Regions from separate parts of the Serratia sp. AR11 genome, predicted to be linked through region 3. Evidence: predicted binding sites of a transcription regulator. Region 3 holds the regulator's gene; each other region holds the start of a gene.
What was found. Region 3 encodes PhoB, which activates phosphate uptake and scavenging genes when phosphate is short. Its sites were predicted from a motif close to CTGTCATAAAACTGNCNNAT; they were not measured.

Region 1 (3,531 bases), 600 kb from region 3:
GATATTGCCAGTCGGAGGACCTTTTTACCCCGCCTGACTGGCGGGGTTTCGCTTAAAACAGACGCGCTATCCCACCACTCTGTGAATGGTGATAATAATCTGCGCGAATGCAAAACGGTTTCTGTTCATCTGTTATCAATAAGATAAACCCCAGGGGATGTCAATCGGCGTGATAGCCGCGGCTGTCCTGCGGCACCTGATCCCGCTGATCCAGACCATAATCCCGTACCACCTCCGCTACCCGCAGGCGGTACTGTGCCAACACCCCATGGCGACCACGCTGTTGTGCGGCGCGGTGCTGTTCGATGTTCCGCCACTGCTGCACTGCGGCTTCATCACGCCAAAAAGACAGTGACAGCAGCCGCTGCGGATCGGCCAGGCTTTGGAAGCGTTCAATGGAAATAAACCCGTCAATTTCTGCCAACAGCGGCTTCAATTCGGCCGCCAATTCAAGATAGGTTTCGCGCTGGCCGTCGGCGGCCTGCAATTCAAAAATAACGGCAATCATAGGAAGCTCCTGTCAGAGGGATATCACCTATCCTAACGCTAACCCTGTTGCCATGCTTCGTCTAATTGCCGCCGGGAAGAAAGCGCTGAAAGCACATTTTGACCTCACGGTTTAACCTCACAACAGGTTAGTTTTGGTGCAATACTCAATAGGCAAACCGTCAACCCGAGGACTCGTCATGCTCGACCAAACCCAATTTCCGATCGTCAAACGCTGGCCCGCTCAGCACCCGGAAAGACTACAACTTTACTCATTGCCAACGCCCAACGGTGTCAAGGTCTCCATCATGCTGGAAGAAATAGGCCTGGCTTATGAACCGCACCTGATCGATATCGGCAACAACGAAACCTGGACGCCGGAATTTCTGTCACTGAACCCGAACGGCAAGATCCCCTCGATCATCGATCCCAACGGCCCGGACGGTAAGCCGCTGGCGCTGTTTGAATCCGGCGCTATCCTGCTGTACCTGGCGGAAAAAAGCGGCAAATTCCTGCCGCAGGATCCTGCCCTGCGCTACGAAACCATCCAGTGGGTATTTTTCCAGATGGCGGCGGTGGGCCCGATGTTCGGTCAAGTCGGCTTCTTCCACAAATTCGCCGGTCGCGAATATGAGGATAAACGTCCGCTGGAACGCTATAAAAATGAATCCAAACGCCTGCTCGGCGTGCTGGAAACCCGGCTTGAAGGCCGTGACTGGATCATGGGGCAGGATTACAGCATCGCCGATATTTCATTGCTGGGCTGGGTACGTAACCTGATCGGCTTTTACGAAGCCCGTGAGTTGGTCGAGTTCGATAGTTTCCCGCGGGTAGGACAATGGCTGGAGCGCGGTCTGGCTCGTCCGGCAGTACAACGCGGTCTGAATATTCCCGCCCGCAGCGAATAATGGATAGCCTAGGATAGCCGCCCGGCTATCCTTTTATCCCCAATTACCGTCATAAAAGTGTCACACCTCTGCACTACTCTCCCTGCGTAACAAACTGATGCTATTTATATTTTTTTATTACGACAAGGAGCTTTCCCATGCTGCAGCCAGTTTCTTTGATCGCCGGCGCCGTGTTATCCGCCTTACTCTGTTCCGCCGCCTTCGCCGATGAAACCCCGGTCAATACCGCCAGCCTTTACGAACGTGCGGCACGCGGCAACATCGTGGAGCCCGGTGGCGCACGCCGTCTGAGTGGCGATCAAACGGCCGCGTTGAAGGCTTCTTTGTCTGACAAAACGGTCAAAAACGTGATTTTATTGATCGGCGATGGCATGGGTGATTCGGAAATCACCTCGGCGCGTAACTACGCCGAAGGGGCGGGCGGCTATTTTAAAGGCATTGATGCCCTGCCGCTAACCGGCCAATACACTCATTACTCGCTGGACAAGAAAACCCACAAACCGGATTACGTCACCGACTCCGCCGCCTCGGCGACCGCATGGTCAACCGGCGTAAAAACCTATAACGGCGCGCTGGGCGTTGACGTCAATGGCAAAGACCAGCCGACACTGCTGGAAATCGCCAAGGCCGCGGGTAAAGCCACCGGGAATGTGTCCACCGCCGAGCTGCAGGACGCCACGCCGGCAGCGCAAATTTCCCATGTCACCTCGCGCAAATGTTACGGCCCGGAAGAAACCAGCGAAAAATGTGCCACCAACGCGCTGGAAAACGGCGGCCGTGGCTCCATCAGTGAGCAGTTGCTGAAGGCTCGCGCCGACGTCACGCTGGGCGGTGGGGCAAAATCCTTTAATCAGCTGGCAAAAAGCGGCGAATGGCAGGGAAAATCGCTGAAAGAACAGGCAGCCGCTCTGGGTTATCAGTGGGTCGAAAACCTCGATGCCCTGAACGCCGTCAGCGTGGCCAATCAGCAAAAGCCGCTGCTCGGGCTGTTTGCCGCCGGTAATATGCCAGTGCGCTGGCAAGGGCCGAAAGCCACTTATCACGGCAATATCGACCAGCCGGCGGTGACCTGTGAAAATAATCCGGCACGCACTGCGGATATCCCGACGCTGGCGGCGATGACTGAAAAAGCCATCGACCTGCTGAAAACCAACCAAAACGGCTTCTTCCTGCAGATTGAAGGCGCGTCGATCGACAAACAGGATCATGCTGCCAACCCGTGCGGCCAGTTTGGCGAGACCGTCGATCTGGATGAAGCGGTTCAGAAAGCCCTGGCATTCGCCCGCGCAGATGGCAACACCCTGGTGATAGTCACCGCCGACCATGCCCATTCCAGCCAGATTATCGCCGCCGACGCCAAGGCCCCAGGCCTGACGCAAACGCTGACCACCAAAGATGGCGCACCGATGACCATCAGCTACGGCAATTCAGAAGAAGATTCACAGGGGCACACCGGGACTCAATTGCGGGTGGCGGCTTACGGCCCACATGCCGCCAACGTGGTTGGCCTGACCGATCAGACGGATCTGTTCTATACCATGCGTGATGCGATGGCGATTAAGTAAGTTAATAACCTGGCAACTGATTAAGCCGACCCTATTCATCCCTGCTCTTGCAAGTGATGAATAGGGTTTTCACCGCTTCGCCCAAAACTGCTATATTGAAGAGCTCGTACTTACCGCAATAACTCTCTGTCCCACCCGTTGAGAAACCAATGTAAACCCAGCCAAAACAAGGATGAGCACTTGCATTTGATTACCCTGCCCTTCACCACCGAACGTCTGCACCTACGCCGCTTTACGTCTGCCGATCTCGATGCGTATGCGGATTATCATCGCATACCGGAGGTCTATCGCTATCTGTACGCACCCACACCGGACGAAGCACAGTTGACCTCCCTGTTTTCCCAGGCGATAACCTCGCGCTTCACTGAGGACGGCGACATACTTTATTGTGCCGTTACCTTGAAAAACAGTGGGGAGTTGATCGGTGAAGTGTTGCTAAAACTGGCCAACGGCGCAGCATTGCAGGGGGAGATTGGCTACATTTTCAACCCGGCGTACGCCGGAAAGGGCTATGCCGCGGAAGCCGTAAAATCGGTACTGGATCGCGGGTTTGCCGAATCGGGTTTTCATCG
Region 2 (3,531 bases), 1.1 Mb from region 3:
CTGTGCTTTGGTGCAGAGTGCAGGGCAAAACATAATAATCCCCATTCTCTACAGGCTCGGGGACGCACGGTAAAAACCGGCAAAATCAGGTCAAGGCATCGAAAGCGCCCCGAAAGGCGTTTAATTAGGAATACAACTGATGTGTGGAATTGTAGGCGCAGTAGCGCAACGTGATATTGCAGAGATTCTGTTGGAAGGGTTACGCCGCCTTGAGTACCGTGGCTACGACTCCGCCGGTTTGGCGGTGGTGGATGCCGAAGGCAACGTCAACCGTTTACGCCGCGTGGGCAAGGTTAACAAACTGACCGAAGCCGCTGAACAACATGAATTGCATGGGGGCACCGGTATTGCTCACACCCGCTGGGCAACGCACGGTGAACCTACCGAAGCTAACGCGCACCCGCATGTTTCTGATTACATTACTGTGGTGCATAACGGCATCATCGAAAACCACGAACCGCTGCGTGAACTGCTGATCGAACGCGGTTATCACTTCAGCTCTGAAACCGATACCGAGGTGATTGCTCACCTGGTGCATTGGGAACAGCGCCAGGGGGGCACCTTGCTGGAAGTGGTTCAGCGCGTGATCCCTCAGTTGCGTGGCGCATACGGCACCGTGGTGATGGACAGCCGCGACCCTAGCGTGCTGGTGGCTGCGCGCTCCGGCAGCCCGCTGGTTATCGGCCGTGGCGTGGGTGAAAACTTCCTGGCTTCCGATCAACTGGCATTGTTGCCGGTAACCCGTCGCTTTATCTTCCTGGAAGAAGGTGACGTGGTGGAGATGACTCGCCGCACCGTCAACATTTTCGATAAGCAGGGCAACGCCGTTGAGCGTCCTGAAATCGAATCCCAGGTACAGTACGACGCCGGTGACAAAGGTGCTTACCGTCACTACATGCAAAAAGAGATCTACGAACAGCCACTGGCGCTGAAGAACACCCTGGAAGGGCGTTTCAGCCAGGGCAAAATCAACCTGAGCGAGCTGGGCCCGCGTGCCGATGAACTGTTGGCGAAGGTGCAGCACGTGCAAATCATTGCCTGTGGGACGTCTTACCACTCCGGCATGGTTGCCCGCTATTGGTTCGAATCGCTGGCCGGCGTGCCTTGCGACGTGGAAATCGCGTCAGAATTCCGCTATCGCAAATCTGCTGTGCGTCCGGGCAGTCTGATCATTACCTTGTCGCAGTCCGGTGAAACTGCCGATACGCTGGCGGCACTGCGTCTGTCGAAGGAGCTGGGTTACCTCGGTTCACTGGCGGTGTGCAACGTGGCCGGTTCTTCACTGGTGCGTGAATCCGATCTGGCGCTGATGACCAAGGCCGGTACCGAAATCGGTGTCGCCTCCACCAAGGCCTTTACCACCCAGCTTGCGGTGTTGTTGATGCTGGTGGCGCGTTTGGGCCGGCTGAAAGGCATGGCGGAAAGCGTTGAGCATGAAATCGTGCACGGCCTGCAGGCATTGCCGGCGCGTATTGAGCAGATGCTGTCGCTGGACAAAAACATTGAAGCGCTGGCGGAAGGCTTCTCCGACAAGCATCACGCGCTGTTCCTCGGCCGTGGCGATCAGTACCCGATCGCGATGGAAGGTGCGCTGAAGCTCAAAGAGATCTCCTATATTCACGCGGAAGCCTATGCGGCCGGTGAGTTGAAACACGGCCCGTTGGCGTTGATCGATGCCGATATGCCGGTGATCGTGGTGGCGCCGAACAACGAACTGTTGGAAAAGCTGAAGTCCAACATTGAAGAAGTGCGCGCGCGCGGCGGCCAGCTGTACGTGTTCGCCGATCAGGATGCCGGTTTCGTCAGCAGCGAGGGTATGACTATCATCCCGTTGCCGCACGTCGAAGAAATCGTGGCCCCGATCTTCTACACCGTGCCGTTGCAGTTGCTGTCTTACCACGTGGCGCTGATCAAAGGCACCGACGTTGACCAGCCGCGTAACCTGGCGAAGTCTGTCACGGTAGAGTAACTCGCTGCTGTTAATCTCTAAAAGCCGGCCACTGTGCCGGCTTTTTCATGATTGGATCAAATATGACAATGGTGCGACAGCAGGGATAAAAGTTGTCATATTCAAGCGGATAGGTGAGGTGGAACGGGTTTTTTCATTGATTAATTACTGAGTGTTTTATTCTTTAACTGACTGATTTTAAATGAGTAGATAGCATAGCGCCCTCACTGTAATATAACTGTCATATTTCGTACATTTTACTGTCACCAAACTGTCCTATTTTCCCTCCTGCAGCAATACTTACTCAAAACGACCTAGATCGATTTTTGAATACCCCATTAGGAGTGATTATGAAACTGATGCGTACCACCGTCGCCAGTATTGTGGCAGCGACTTTCTCCCTGACCGCCGTGTCCGCGTTCGCTGCTGCTAGCCTGACCGGTGCAGGTGCGACATTCCCCGCTCCGGTTTATGCCAAGTGGGCAGATTCTTATCAGAAAGAAACCGGCAACAAAGTTAACTATCAGGGCATCGGCTCTTCTGGTGGCGTGAAGCAAATCATCGCCAACACCGTTGACTTTGGTGCTTCCGATGCGCCTTTGAGTGACGAAAAACTGGCTGCTGATGGCCTGTTCCAGTTCCCTACCGTGATCGGTGGCGTGGTGCTGGCAGTAAATATCCCGGGCATCAAATCCGGTGAGCTGACCCTGGACGGTAAAACTCTGGGCGATATCTATCTGGGTAACGTGAAAAAATGGAACGACCCGGCGATCACCAAGCTCAACCCAGGCGTTAAGCTGCCGGATCAGAACATTGCCGTTGTCCGTCGTGCTGATGGTTCAGGCACCTCGTTCGTGTTCACCAGCTACCTGTCTAAAGCCAACGCGCAGTGGAAAGAGAAAATCGGCGCAGGCTCTACCGTTAACTGGCCAACCGGTCTGGGCGGCAAGGGTAACGACGGTATCGCAGCCTTCGTACAGCGTCTGCCTGGCTCTATCGGCTACGTTGAATACGCTTACGCCAAGCAGAACAACCTGGCTTACACCAAGCTGATTTCTGCCGATGGCAAAGCGGTTAGCCCGACGGAAGAGAGCTTCAGCGCCGCTGCCAAAGGCGTGGACTGGAGCAAGACCTTCGCACAGGACCTGACTGACCAGAAAGGCGACAACGCCTGGCCAATCACTTCCACCACCTTCATCCTGGTGCACAAAGAGCAGAAAAACCCGGCTCAGGGCACCGAAGTCCTGAAGTTCTTTGACTGGGCGTACAAAACGGGCGCCAAGCAGGCTAATGACCTGGATTACGCCACTCTGCCGAATGAAGTGATCGAGCAGGTGCGTGCAGCATGGAAAACCAACGTAAAAGACAGTTCCGGTAAAGCGCTGTACTAACAACGCAGGGGCGCGTGATTCGGCGCGCCCCACTCAGTTTTTCAGGGCCTTACCCATGTTGGGCCTGCCAGGGTTAAAACAGAGAGTGATCTATGGCTGAGTACAAGCCGACCATGAAAGCACCGAGTAAAAATGGTGACGTCATCTTCAGCGCGCTGGTTAAACTGGCAGCGCTGATTACCCTATTGTTGC
Region 3 (3,531 bases):
TGTTGCCACTTCAATGTCCAGCCACACCGGTAGTTCACCCTGATAATCGGCGAACTGCTGCAATTGTTGTTCGATCTGCGCCAAATCACCCTTGATAAGCTGCATCGGTTGGAAGCTGGGGATCTCCAGCGCAGTGACCTGTTGCAGAGCGCCCGCGCTGAAATCCACCATAAACACGCTTTTGGCTTTGCCCAACTCGTCAAAACTGAGTGGGATCGGCGAGCCGCTGTAGCGAATATGTTCGGATTTGGCGACGTTCTGCGCGCGGTGTATATGCCCCAGCGCGATGTAGTCGGCCGGCGGGAAGGCCTGGGCCGGGAAGGCGTCCAGCGTGCCAATGTAGATATCGCGCACCGAATCGGAGGTGGTGACGCCCACGGTGGTCAGGTGGCCGGTGGCAACAATCGGCAGTGGCAAGCCCAGCGCATCGCGACGCGCGCAGGCCGCTTGGTACAGCCTTTGATAATGGTCGGCGATAGCCTCTTGCAGCGCCTGCTGTTTTTGCACTCCGGAGTCGCCGGCTCGGCTGGTGAGCAGATCGCGTGGGCGCAGGAAAGGGATGGCACAAAGTACCGCACCCGGCTGGCCGTCGCGCTGATTCAGCACCAGAATTTGTTGTTCGGTTTCGCTCTGTGCGTTGGCAATCACGGTGGTATTCAGGCAGGAAAGCAATTCACGCGACTCATTCAAGGTTGCCACGGAGTCGTGGTTACCGCCCAGTACCACCAACTGGCAGCCGGTGCGCTGCAGTTCCACCACGAAACGGTTATACAGCTCACGGGCGTAGCTTGGCGGCGAGCCGGTATCGAACAGGTCCCCGGCGACGATCAGCGCATCCACCTGCTGTTGTTCGATCTGTTCGATCAGCCAGCGCAGAAAAGCCTGATGTTCGGCGGCGCGGCTTTTGGTGAAAAAATACTGGCCAAGATGCCAGTCAGAGGTGTGGATCAGGCGCATGACACTCCCGGGGCGATAGAGTAATGGCAGGGATTATAAAGGGAATATGATGTTTCTGTATTATTAGAAATAATCGCTATGCTTACTGCCTATGACACCCGGTTTATTTCATGGCTATTTATTTCATAAATCTGTCACAAAACTGACGCATAATGGCGCCCGCAATCAACTGTGATCGCTAACACATTGGCAGGATTGACGATGGCAAGACGCATACTGGTGGTGGAAGACGAAGCGCCGATCCGTGAGATGGTGTGCTTTGTGTTGGAACAGAATGGTTACCAACCGTTGGAAGCTGAGGATTATGACAGCGCAGTGACGCGCCTGTCTGAGCCGTTCCCTGATTTAGTGTTGCTCGACTGGATGTTACCCGGAGGTTCCGGCATTCAGTTTATTAAACATATGAAGCGTGAAGCGATGACCCGCGATATTCCGGTGATGATGCTGACCGCACGCGGTGAAGAAGAAGACCGTGTCCGTGGGCTGGAAGTCGGGGCGGATGATTACATCACCAAACCCTTCTCGCCGAAGGAGCTGGTAGCGCGCATCAAGGCGGTAATGCGCCGCATTTCACCGATGGCGGTGGAAGAAGTGATTGAAATGCAAGGGCTGAGCCTGGATCCTTCTTCACACCGGGTGATGGCCAACGAGCAGGCGCTGGATATGGGGCCGACCGAGTTCAAATTGCTGCACTTCTTTATGACTCATCCAGAGCGTGTTTATAGCCGCGAACAGTTGCTTAATCACGTCTGGGGCACTAACGTTTATGTGGAAGACCGCACCGTTGACGTGCATATCCGTCGGCTCCGTAAGGCGTTAGAGACCAGTGGTCATGACAAAATGGTTCAAACCGTTCGGGGCACCGGCTACCGATTCTCAACGCGCTACTGATCGCGACGCGCTGGAGAATATGCCGTGCTAGAACGTCTATCCTGGAAGAGGCTGGCCCTGGAGCTGGCCCTTTTCTGCTTGCCTGCCTTGTTGCTGGGGCTGATTTTCGGTTATCTGCCCTGGTTGCTGCTGGCCTCCGTGCTGGCGGCGCTGGTATGGAATTTCTACAACCAACTCAAACTTTCCCACTGGCTGTGGGTTGACCGCAGCATGACGCCGCCACCCGGGCGCTGGAGCTGGGAACCGCTGTTTTACGGCCTGTATCAGATGCAGCAGCGTAATCGCCGTCGGCGGCGTGAACTGGCGCTGTTGATCAAACGCTTCCGCAGCGGCGCGGAATCGCTGCCCGATGCGGTAGTGATGACTACCGTCGAAGGCAATATCTTTTGGTGTAACGGTTTGGCGCAGCATCTGCTGGGTTTCCGCTGGCCGGAAGACAATGGTCAGCACATCCTTAACCTGCTGCGTTACCCGGAGTTCAGCCACTATCTGCAACAGCAGGAGTTCACCCGGCCGTTGACGCTGCAGTTGAACAATGAGCACTACGTCGAATTCCGCGTGATGCCTTATTCCGAAGGGCAATTACTGATGGTGGCGCGTGACGTCACCCAAATGCGCCAGCTGGAAGGCGCGCGACGCAACTTCTTCGCCAACGTCAGCCACGAGCTGCGTACCCCGCTCACGGTGTTGCAGGGCTACCTGGAGATGATGAGCGACGAAGAGCTGGATGGCTCGCTGCGCGGCAAAGCGCTGGGCACCATGCAAGAGCAGACCCGGCGTATGGATGGGCTGGTCAAACAGCTGCTGACGCTGTCGCGGATTGAGGCGGCGCCTAACGTCGAGATGAACGAACGGGTCGATATCCCACTGATGTTGAGAGTGTTGCAACGGGAAGCGCAGTCGCTGAGCGGTGGCAACCATGAGATTAGCTTCCGGGTGAACGAACAGCTCAAGGTGTTCGGCAACGACGACCAACTGCGCAGCGCGGTATCAAACCTGGTGTACAACGCCGTCAATCACACGCCAAAGGGCACCAATATTGAAGTGAGTTGGCAACAGACGCCCAACGGCGCGCAGTTCCAGGTCAGTGATAATGGGCCGGGCATCGCCGCCGAGCATATTCCGCGCCTGACCGAACGTTTCTATCGCGTCGACAAGGCCCGTTCACGCCAGACCGGCGGCAGTGGGCTGGGGCTGGCAATCGTCAAGCATGCGCTCAGCCACCATGACGCGAGATTGGAGATCCTCAGTGAGCAGGGGATTGGCACCCGATTCATCTTTACCTTGCCTAACCGGTTGATTGTTCCCGCAGCTTTATCAGAGAATGCGGTGAAAAATTAACGCGCGAGAGGCTGGTATGATCCGAATGACCCGAGGGCTGTTGCTTTGCCTGGCGCTGCTGGTGAGCCGTGGCGCGTTAGCGCAGCCGGACGGCATGCTGTCCGGCAACCTGTCGAGCGTCGGTTCCGATACGCTGGCGAATCTGATGGCGCTGTGGGCGCAGGACTTCAGCCAGCATTACCCCAACGTTAATTTGCAGATCCAGGTCGCGGGCTCCTCAACTGCGCCGACCGCTTTGGCTGCGGGGGCCGCGCAGCTGGGGCCGATGAGCCGACCGATGAAGGCGGCGGAAGTATCGGCATTCGAACACCGCTATGGCTATGCGCCGCTGGCAGTGCCGGT
Region 4 (3,531 bases), 1.3 Mb from region 3:
CCGGAGTTTATCCGCCGCTGCGAACGGGTGCGCGGGCAGTTTATGCTGACTTCCGCCCTGTGCGGGCTGGTGGTGATCAGCCTGCTGGCGTTGATGATCTGGTATTAAGCCCGGCCTGTTTGCCCTGCAACAGATAAAGAAAAGGCGGCCACCAGGGCCGCCTTTCATATGGAGCAAACTGCTTAGATCACCTTAAGCGCCAACCAGTACAGCGAACCGGAAAGCAGAATCGAAATCGGCAGGGTTAACAACCAGGCCAACAGGATATTCTTCACGGTTTTGCTTTGTACGCCGCCGCCGTCCACGATCATGGTCCCGGCTACCGCCGAAGAAAGCACGTGGGTGGTGGAAACCGGCATACCGGTATAACTGGCGACACCAATCGACAAGGCTGCGGTCATCTGAGCCGACACGCCCTGAGCGTAGGTCATGCCCTTCTTACCGATTTTCTCGCCAATGGTGGTGGCTACGCGCTGCCAGCCGACCATGGTACCGAGTGACAACGCCAGAGCAACCGCGACGATAATCCAGATCGGTGCATACTCAACGGTTTGCAGCAGATCCTGACGCAGGTTTTTCAGGAAACGTTGGTCCTGGCTTGAGGTTTCCGGCAGCTTGGCAATCTTGTCTGCGGTGTCTGTTACGCACATCAGCAGGCGGCGCAGGTGGCTGCGCTGATCTACCGACAGTTGATCGTAACTTTGCAGATTGTTCAGCAACCCGGAGGCAAGCCCAATTGCCGGCATGGCGCGGGCACTGTCACAGTGGAACTCGACGGGTTTATCCGGCGAGACGTCCTCATCCGGGCTTGGCACCAACGGAGTGAGAGCGACCACGTGCGACAGGGCATCGCTGTGCTGCTCATAATATTGCTGCAGGTGGGCCACGGCATCACGAGTACGGGTGATGTCATAACCGGTTGCATTCATATTGAGCACGAAGCCGGCCGGCGCAACGCCGATCAGCACCAGCATAATCAAGCCGATACCTTTCTGGCCGTCGTTGGCGCCGTGCGAGAAGCTAACGCCGATAGCCGACAGGATCAGAGCGATACGGGTCCAGAACGGCGGCTTGCGTTTGCCGTCGACCTTTTCACGTTCAGCAGGGGTCATGTGGATACGCTGGCGTTTCTTGGTGCCACTCCAATAGCGGCGCAAGGCAAACACCATCAACCCGGCGACCATCATGCCAACCAGTGGCGAGATGAGCAATGACAGGAAAATACCAATCATTTTCGGGACGTTAAGCGCATCCACCACCGAGGTGTGGGTCATCAGTGCGTTGGTCAAACCCACACCAATAATTGCGCCAATCAGCGTATGAGAACTGGAGGCCGGCAGACCGAAATACCAGGTGCCGAGGTTCCAGATGATAGCCGCCAGCAGCATGGAAAAGACCATGGCTAATCCGTGTGCTGAACTGACGTTCAACAACAGATCTGTTGGCAACAGGTGAACAATGGCGTAAGCAACACTCAAACCACCGAGCATCACGCCAAGAAAGTTGAACAAACCAGCCATCACGACCGCAAGTTGCGAGCGCATGGCACGGGTATAAATTACTGTAGCAACCGCATTGGCCGTATCATGAAAACCATTAATGGCTTCATAAAACAACACGAACAACAATGCGAGAATTAACATCAGGCCGGTATGGAAATCCAGGCCAGCGAACAAATGCAGCATAAGCGTTACGCCAGTTTGTGGACATGAACGCCGCGCATTATCCGTGACAACCGGGCCCGGGGAAAAGGAAAATATGACGTTTTTTTGATTTGGACATGACGAAATGATGGCGATGGCATGACAAAGATATGAAATATCAGCGCGTTATGCTGCCTGGTCCGTTGTAATATTTTCTTACTATGGCGTTGTCGGCGTCATGGCTTTACAATCTGCCGCCGTAAAGTTGCCGGTTACCGGTAGCGATTCGGCGTAATATGGCGGCCTTTTGTCGCGATTGTGGTTTTTATAGAGAGGCGCAGGTGGAACAGTTTGATGTCGTGGTAATAGGTGCGGGCGCAGCGGGTATGTTTTGCGCGGCGCAGGCAGGGCAACTCGGTCGCCGGGTGCTGCTGCTCGACAACGGCAAAAAACCGGGCCGCAAAATCCTGATGTCCGGCGGCGGACGCTGTAACTTTACCAATATGTACACCGAACCGGCTGCTTACCTGTCGAATAACCCGCATTTTTGTAAATCTGCACTGGCGCGTTATACCCAGTGGGATTTTATCGATCTGATCAATCGCCACGGCATTGCCTATCACGAGAAAACGCTCGGGCAGCTGTTTTGCGACGACTCGGCGCAGCAGGTGGTCGAACTGTTGGTTAAAGAGTGCGAGCTGGGCCAGGTGACGACACGTCTGCGCAGCGAAGTGCTGGCGGTGGAAAAAACGGACGAAGGCTTCGAACTGGCGCTTAATGGCGAGAAAGTGAGCGCTCGCTCACTTGTGGTGGCCAGCGGCGGTCTGTCAATGCCGGGGCTGGGCGCTTCCCCGTTCGGCTACAAGCTGGCGGAGCAGTTTGGCCTGAAGGTTCTGCCGACGCGCGCCGCGCTGGTGCCTTTCACCCTGAATAAACCGTTGCTGGAACACCTGCAAACCCTGTCTGGCGTCTCTGTACCGGCGGTGATCACTGCCGAAAACGGCGTTAGCTTCCGTGAGAGCCTGCTTTTCACCCACCGTGGCCTGTCCGGCCCGGCGGTATTGCAGCTTTCCAGCTACTGGCAACCCGGTGAGTTTGTAAGCGTTAACTTACTTCCTGCGCTCGATCTGGCGGGGTTCCTCAATGAGCAACGCCAGGCACACCCCAACCAAAGCCTGAAGAATACCCTGGCGCTGCACCTGCCAAAGCGTCTGGTGGAATGTTTACAGACGCTGGGGCAATTACCAGAAGTTACCTTGAAGCAGTTGAACCCGACACAGCAGGCTGCGCTGGTCGAAACATTGCAAAATTGGCGGGTACAGCCGAACGGCACCGAAGGCTATCGCACGGCGGAAGTGACGCTCGGCGGGGTCGACACCAAAGAGTTGTCCTCCAAGACCATGGAGGCCGCCAAGGTGCCGGGCCTGTACTTTATCGGCGAAGTGGTGGATGTGACAGGGTGGCTGGGGGGCTATAACTTCCAGTGGGCCTGGAGCTCGGCCTGGGCCTGTGCCCAGGCGCTGGCAGCAGAATACTAAGCCCACTGCGGGCGCTATCTCCCGAGAGTCAGCCGCATGGCGGACGGCGTCAGGCCAAAATAGCGACGAAATTGGGTACTGAATTGCCCCGGCGAACTAAATCCGCATTGCAGCGCGATGGCGGTCAGCGTGAGCGTCGTTTGGGTCACTTGCTGCCTGGCCCGTTCCAGGCGTCGCGATAAGACGTATTGATAGGGCGGTAAACCAAAGTGTTGCCGGAAAGCACGCGAAAAATGAAAGATGCTCAGTTCGGCAATCTGCGCCATCGCCTGCAAGGTAATATTCTCCCCCAGACTGTCCTCGATATAACTGGCCAACCGTTCGCGCACTGGCCGGGAAAGCGTTTCCCG

Region 1: phoA (alkaline phosphatase) is a predicted target of PhoB. The motif match lies at 1,441-1,460, and genes of this name have one in related genera.
Region 2: pstS (phosphate ABC transporter substrate-binding protein PstS) is a predicted target of PhoB. The motif match lies at 2,209-2,228, and genes of this name have one in related genera.
Region 4: pitA (inorganic phosphate transporter PitA) is a predicted target of PhoB. The motif match lies at 1,691-1,710, and genes of this name have one in related genera.

Annotation. Positions count from the first base shown of each region.
Region 1 is NZ_CM150739.1:1,658,103-1,661,633, reverse strand. It holds gene ACSOSI_RS07950 (antibiotic biosynthesis monooxygenase family protein) at 161-508, opposite strand; gene ACSOSI_RS07945 (glutathione S-transferase N-terminal domain-containing protein) at 687-1,394, shown strand; gene phoA (alkaline phosphatase) at 1,532-2,959, shown strand; gene ACSOSI_RS07935 (GNAT family N-acetyltransferase) at 3,140-3,531, shown strand, end outside.
Region 2 is NZ_CM150739.1:5,472,079-5,475,609, forward strand. It holds gene glmS (glutamine--fructose-6-phosphate transaminase (isomerizing)) at 140-1,969, shown strand; gene pstS (phosphate ABC transporter substrate-binding protein PstS) at 2,299-3,339, shown strand; gene pstC (phosphate ABC transporter permease PstC) at 3,432-3,531, shown strand, end outside.
Region 3 is NZ_CM150739.1:1,058,874-1,062,404, forward strand. It holds gene sbcD (exonuclease subunit SbcD) at 1-957, opposite strand, end outside; gene phoB (phosphate response regulator transcription factor PhoB) at 1,159-1,848, shown strand; gene phoR (phosphate regulon sensor histidine kinase PhoR) at 1,873-3,189, shown strand; gene ACSOSI_RS05035 (PstS family phosphate ABC transporter substrate-binding protein) at 3,206-3,531, shown strand, end outside.
Region 4 is NZ_CM150739.1:5,230,653-5,234,183, reverse strand. It holds gene uspB (universal stress protein UspB) at 1-108, shown strand, start outside; gene pitA (inorganic phosphate transporter PitA) at 183-1,685, opposite strand; gene ACSOSI_RS24715 (BaiN/RdsA family NAD(P)/FAD-dependent oxidoreductase) at 1,985-3,181, shown strand; gene ACSOSI_RS24710 (helix-turn-helix domain-containing protein) at 3,196-3,531, opposite strand, start outside.